DNA from 2 places in the Nitrobacter sp. genome. Region 2 is predicted to be linked to the other one. Evidence: predicted binding sites of a transcription regulator. Region 2 holds the regulator's gene; the other holds the start of a gene.
The links. Region 2 encodes LexA, which represses DNA repair genes until DNA is damaged. Its sites were predicted from a motif close to TGTTCNNNNTGTGTTCNG; they were not measured.

Region 1: the regulator LexA is predicted to act here: its motif matches at 1,769-1,786, upstream of ACS3WB_RS10745 (DNA recombination protein RmuC).

Annotation. Positions count from the first base shown of each region.
Region 1 covers NZ_JBPPLY010000009.1:69,515-72,925, forward strand. The annotation lists gene truA (tRNA pseudouridine(38-40) synthase TruA) at 1-174, opposite strand, end outside; gene fmt (methionyl-tRNA formyltransferase) at 174-1,106, opposite strand; gene def (peptide deformylase) at 1,138-1,665, opposite strand; gene ACS3WB_RS10745 (DNA recombination protein RmuC) at 1,817-3,031, shown strand; gene ACS3WB_RS10750 (AmpG family muropeptide MFS transporter) at 3,085-3,411, shown strand, end outside.
Region 2 covers NZ_JBPPLY010000003.1:322,795-326,205, forward strand. The annotation lists gene ACS3WB_RS05975 (molybdopterin molybdotransferase MoeA) at 1-1,054, shown strand, start outside; gene lexA (transcriptional repressor LexA) at 1,208-1,912, shown strand; gene ACS3WB_RS05985 (ComEC/Rec2 family competence protein) at 1,943-3,411, opposite strand, start outside.

The sequences.
Region 1 (3,411 bases), on a different contig from region 2:
CAGCGCATGGACGCCGGCATCGGTACGGCCGGCGCCGTGCACGCGCACGTCGTTGCCGCAGATCGCCTTCACCGCCACCTCCAGCGCGCCCTGCACCGAGGGACCGTTATCCTGGTATTGCCAGCCGCAGAACGGACCGCCGTCATATTCGATGGTGAGCTTGTAGCGGGGCATCAGATGAGCCGCGTGGGCGGCTGAAGCGGCGTACCGTTCAGAAAGGCGTCGGCCTTCATTGGCGGCTTTCCCGCGCGCTGCAATTCAAGAACGCGGATCGCACCAATCCTGCATGCGATGGTCAACCGGCTGTCAAGCAATTCGCCGGGTTCGCCAGCACCCTTTGCCAGTTCGCAGCGCAGGATCTTCACGCGTACCTGGTCGCCGTCGAGCGGCATCTCGCACCAGGCGCCCGGAAACGGCGACAGACCATGAATGTGGCGCAGCACGTCGCGCGCAGCTCTGTTCCAGTCGATCCGCGCCTCAGCCTTGTCGATCTTGGCGGCGTAGGTGACGCCGTCGTCGCTCTGCTTTTTCAATTGCAATTCGCCGTGCGCCAGCGCGGTCATCGCGCGCACCATGAGATCGGCCCCGAGCGGCGCCAGCGCGTCATGGAGGTCCGACGCCGTCATCGCATCGGTCACCGCGATCCGCTCGGTCATGGCCACGCCGCCGGTGTCGAGGCCGGCGTCCATCTTCATGACCATGACGCCGCTTTCAATGTCGCCGGCCATGATGGCGCGGTTGATCGGGGCGGCGCCGCGCCAGCGCGGCAGCAGCGAGGCATGCAGATTGTAGCAGCCGTATCGCGGCGCATCGAGGACCGCCTGCGGCAGGATCATGCCATAGGCGACGACCACGGCGGCGTCCGCTCCGTGAGAGCGGAATTCGGCCAGCGCATCCGGCGTTTTCAGCGTCTTCGGCGTCAGCACCGGAATGCCGAGGCGATGCGCTTCCCGCTCAACCGGGCTCGGTTGCAGCTTCATGCCGCGGCCTGCAGGTCTTGCCTCGCGGGTGTATACGGCGGCGATCTCATGGCCATCGGCAACGAGATGCAGCAGGGTTGGCACCGCGAAATCCGGCGTGCCCATGAAGATCAGGCGAAGCGGCATTTTCTGAATTCGTACGCGGTGATAGCCCGCCCTATTTCGTAGCGAGCTTGGCAGCCTTGGTGAACTTCTTCAGCACGCGGTCACGTTTCAGCTTCGAGAGGTGATCGACAAACAGCACGCCGTTGAGGTGGTCGATCTCGTGCTGGATGCAGGTGGCGAAAAGACCCTCGGCATCCTCCTCGTGCACCTTGCCGTCGAGATCGGTAAAGCGGATCCGCACACGCGCCGGCCGTTCGACCTCCTCGTAATATTCGGGGATCGACAGGCAGCCCTCTTCATAGACCGAGAGTTCCTCGGATGCCGACAGGATTTCCGGGTTGATGAAGACGCGCGGCCGCGGGGTGAGTTCGCCCTCCTCGTCGCGCCGGGCGAGGTCCATGGTGATGATGCGGACGGGCTGCGCGATCTGGATGCCGGCGAGCCCGATGCCCGGCGCGTCATACATGGTCTCGAACATGTCGTCGGCGAGTTTGCGGACTTCCGGCGTGACTTTTTCGATCGGCCTGGAAACGAGGCGCAACTGCTTGTCCGGCAGGATGATTATTTCGCGAAGGGCCATAGCGGGCGATGTAATCCCACGGTCTGTCGGGGTCAATCCGTGCGTTGGCGGCCGTCAAACCGTTGATTGGCGAAAAAAAACGCAGCTTTTCGCTCTCTTATAACGTTCCCTTTTCGTTCGCGCTAGCCGCCGAATCGGGTAAAAAGACCGGATGAACGACATCCTTTTCATGCTGGGCGACGTGCCGGTGCGGACCGGAGCGGTGCTGATCGGCTTCGGCGCACTGGCGCTTTTGCTGCTGCTGGTCATCGCGATTGTGATCGCACGGTCGGGCCGCCGGGGGACCGATATGGCGATGGCGCAGGCGAGCCGCGCCGACGAGCTGGAGGAACGTCTTATCGACATGATGCGCACGCAGGCCGAGATGACCGGTCGCGTCGACGCCATGGGCAAGGCGCTCGCCGGCCGGCAGGCGGAGATGGCGCGGGCGGTCAGCGACCGGCTCGACGCGGTCACCCACCGGGTCGGGCAGTCGATGGAGCAGACCACGCGCAACACCATGGACAGCCTGCGGGTGCTGCACGAACGGCTCGGCATTATCGACAACGCGCACCAGAACCTGACCGAACTGACGACGCAGGTGACGACGCTGCGCGATGTGCTCGCCAACAAGCAGTCGCGCGGCGCATTCGGTCAGGCGCGGATGGAAGCGATCGTGCAGGACGGCATGCCGAAAGACTCGTTTGCCTTCCAGTACACGCTGTCGAACGGCAAGCGGCCGGACTGTGTGATCTTCCTTCCCGACCAGCGGCCGCTCTGCATCGACGCGAAATTCCCACTGGAGGCGATGACGGCGCTGCACGACGCCCGCAACGACGACGAAAGGAAATTCGCAAGCCAGCGGTTGCGCGCCGACGTCATGAAACACGTCGCCGACATCGCCGGCAAATACCTGATCCCCGGCGAGACCCAGGACAACGCGCTGATGTTCGTGCCGTCCGAGTCGGTCTATGCCGAGATCTACGACGCCTTCGATGACGTGATCCAGAAGGCGTATCGCGCCCGGGTCGTGCTGGTGTCGCCGTCGCTCCTGATGCTGGCGATCCAGGTGATGCAGCAGCTTCTCAAGGACGCGCGGATGCGCGATGCCGCGGACAAGGTCCGGATCGAAGTCATGAACATGATGGGCGACGTCGAGCGGCTGCGCGATCGCGTCAGCAAGCTTGGCAGCCATTTCGATCAGGTCAGCGAGGACGTCAGGCAGGTGCTGATCTCGGTCGGCAAGATCGGCAAGCGCGCGACAAAGATCGAAGAGCTCGATTTCAGCAAGGACGAGGTGGCCGCGGAGACTCAGCGGGTCACCAAGGCCGGCGAACCGGAAATGTTTCCGCCGCGACTCGCCCCGAAAATCCAGGCGGGGGAGTAAGCTTTCGTGGATTTTCCCATAAGGGGAGAAGCAGAATCTGCTAGCACAGCGGCATGACCGCTCCGGACGCCGCCGCCACGACGAAGCCATCCGACACCGCGCCGCGTGCCTCATGGCGCGAGAGCATCGCGGTCTATCTGCAACCGCGCGTCCTCATCGTGATGCTGCTGGGCTTCTCGTCCGGCCTGCCGCTGGCGCTGTCGGGCTCGACGCTGCAGATATGGATGAAGGAATCCGGCATCGACCTGCGCGCCATCGGACTTTTCGTTCTGGTCGGCACGCCCTATACGCTGAAGTTCCTCTGGGCGCCGCTGGTCGATGCCTTGCACATTCCGCTTTTGACGCGGCGTTTCGGTCGCCGCCGCGGCTGGCTCGTGTTC
Region 2 (3,411 bases):
CGGCTATGCGGTGCGCGCCGCCGACATCGCGACGATTCCGGCGCGGCTGCATGTGATCGGCGAGATCGCCGCGGGACGGCCTCTCGCGCGGGCGCTGCAGGCCGGCGAGGCTTTGAGGATTTTCACCGGCGGCGTGGTGCCGGACAGCGCCGATACCGTCGTGATCCAGGAAGACACCGAACGCGACGGCGAGCATGTCATCCTCAAGGAAGCCACCGCCGCCGGAAAGAACATCCGCGCCGCCGGCGTCGATTTTCGCGAGGGTGACGTGCTGCTGCGCGCCCATAGCTATCTCACCGACCGCCATCTCTCTCTGGCCGCAGGCATGAACTACCCGGACCTGCCGGTGCATCGCCGTCCGAAGGTCGCCGTGCTCGCCACCGGCGACGAACTGGTCCTGCCGGGCACAACGCCGGGCCCCGGACAGATCATCCTGTCCAACGGCTACGCGCTTCGCGCGCTCGCCCGCAGCGAAGGCGCCGAGGCGCTCGACCTCGGCGTCGTCGCCGACACCTTGGACGCAACGAGGACCGCCATCCGCCGCGCCCGCGACAGCGGCGCCGACATTCTCGTCACCACCGGCGGCGCGTCGGTCGGCGACCATGACTTCGTCAAGCGTGCGCTCGACGCCGAAGGCGTGGAGATCGCGTTCTGGCGGATCGCGCTGCGGCCAGGCAAGCCTATGATGCACGGGCGGCTCGGCCCGATGCGCGTGATCGGCCTGCCCGGCAATCCCGTCTCGTCCTATATCTGCGCGTTCCTGTTCATGGTGCCGTTGATCCGCGCACTGTCCGGGCGCGAGGACGTCGGCCATCGCGTTGAACGCGCTTTGCTCGGCAAGGACCTCGCCTCCAATCAGGCACGGCAGGATTACCTGCGCGCGCGCCTGGCGTACTCGGCCGAGGGGCTGCCGACCGCGACGCCGGTCGGTCATCAGGACAGTTCGTTGCTGGGCAATCTCGCCGCGGCGGAAGCGCTCGTGGTCCGCGCGCCGTTCGCACCCGCCGCCCGCAAGGGTGAACCGTGCGACATCATCAAACTCGCGTTGTCGTAAAACCTCGCTCCGTTGACGCTAAATTAAACACTTGCGGAACACATATCGAACATATAGTGTTCGTTCATGATTTGTTTCGAGAACTCATGACATTGCGAGCCATCGTTATCGGAATCGGACGGCGGGCGCCATCAATCGGGGACTAAAGTCGGCATGCTCACGCGCAAACAGTACGAACTCCTGCGATTCATCAACGAACGGCTGAAGGAATCCGGCGTTCCGCCCTCGTTCGATGAAATGAAGGATGCACTCGATCTGCGCTCCAAGTCGGGCATCCATCGCCTGATTACGGCGCTGGAGGAGCGCGGCTTCATCCGCCGCCTGCCCAATCGCGCGCGCGCCATCGAGGTCATCAAACTGCCGGAGCTCGCCGCCGGCGGCGGCGGTGGCCGGCGCGGTTTCACGCCGAGCGTCATCGAAGGCAATCTCGGCAAGGTCCGCCGGCCCAGCGGCAACGTCGACGACGCCGCGGACCGCCCTGTCGCCGTTCCGGTGATGGGGCGCATCGCGGCCGGCACGCCGATCGAAGCGTTGCAGACCTGCAGCCATACCATCAGCGTTCCGCCGGACATGCTCGGCAATGGCGAGCACTACGCGCTTGAGGTGCGCGGCGACTCGATGGTCGAAGCCGGAATTCTCGACGGCGACCTGGCGCTGATCCGGCGCAACGAGTCGGCGGAAACCGGCGACATCGTCGTTGCGCTGATCGACGAAGAGGAAGCAACGTTGAAGCGCTTCCGCCGCCGCGGGGCCTCGATCGCGCTCGAGCCCGCGAACACAGCTTACGAGGTCCGTATCCTTCCGCCGAACCGCGTGCAGATCCAGGGCAAGCTGATCGGCATCTACCGCAAGTACTGATCCGGCGAATAGCGATCGCCGGCAGTCCGCTCAATCGTCGGGCTGGAGATCGTCTGCCGCGGGCGTGGCATCGATCGGACGCGCGGGCTCCGCTCGATCGCCGATCGACTTTGGCTTTTCATCGGCGGGGGCTGGCGACCATGGCCGGTCGACACGCTCGGGCCTGACCGCATCGACGACAAAGCCGTTTGCGCTGCCCGGGCCCCGCCGCAGCGCCAGAGCGCCTTTCCGGCGCAGTCGCTCCTGATCGACGACCTGCGCGAGGCATCCCTCTGGAGCCTGCCATGCCGTCACCATCACCGCCGCCCGCAGGCAGTCGTCCTCCATCGCATCCGGCCGCCGCGCCAGCGCGACAATTCCGCCGTCGCTCGCCTTGACCACGCAGCCTGCGTCGTCACAGGAAACACCCTCCGCGAGCGAAGGATCGGCGGGCCCGCGCCTGTCTGCGTCGGCCGCCAGCCATTCCTTGACGGTGAAGGCGTCCTTGCCCGTGCTGATCAGATGCAGGCGGCCGTCACCACCTCGCACGCCGACGTTGCGGCCGTCGGCGGAGACCAGAATGTCCGGCTGCGCTACCGCAAGCGACCAGGCGATCGCCAGCCCGATGATGGCCGCGCCGCTCCAGCGCAGCGGCGTCCTGAGCAGTCCGAGCAGAATGATGCCCGCCGTCGCCGCGATCAGCGGTCCCGTTCCGAACGCCGCCATGCGGCCAATGGCGCCGGGAAGCGCCGCAACCCACTGGGCCACGGCGATCATCCATTCGATGCCGAAATCCATCAGCCGCCAGAACACGCCATCCAAGCCAAACGGCATGGCTGCAAGGCCGAGAAGTCCCGCCGGCATCACCAGCGCCGAGACAACGGGCATCGCCAGCAGGTTCGCGACCACGCCATAGGGCGTCACGCGATGGAAATGAAACGCGGCATAGGGCGTGGTCGCGAGTCCGGCGACGAACGAGGCCAGCGCGAGCGTGACGATTTCCCGGCCGCCCCATAGCGCGGCGCGCGCGGTCGGCGAGTGATCGGGCGTCGCGAACAGTTTCGGCATCCCGAGCTGGACCAGCGCCACCAGCCCGAGCGTTGCCGCGAACGACATCTGAAAGCTCGGATGCACCAGCGCCTGCGGCGCAATCGCAAGCACGATCATCGCCGCAACAGCCAGCGTACGAAACGTGATGGCGCGCCGATCGACCATGACTGCGATCAGCACCACCGCCGTCATGAAGAATGAGCGCTGGGTCGCGACCTCGGCGCCCGACAGCAGCAGATAAAACGCCACCGCCGCGAGCGCCGCCGCCGCCGACCATTTCTTGATCGGGAAAACTGCCGTCAGCGCCGGGATCAACGCCAGCAGCGCGCGCACCGCGAAGAACACGACACCGGCGACCACGGCCATGTGATAGCCGGAAATCGAGAGCACATGGCCGAGCCCCGAAATGAACATCGCATCGTTGACCGGCGTCGTGATGGCGTCGCGCCGACCGGTCAGAAGCGCGGTGG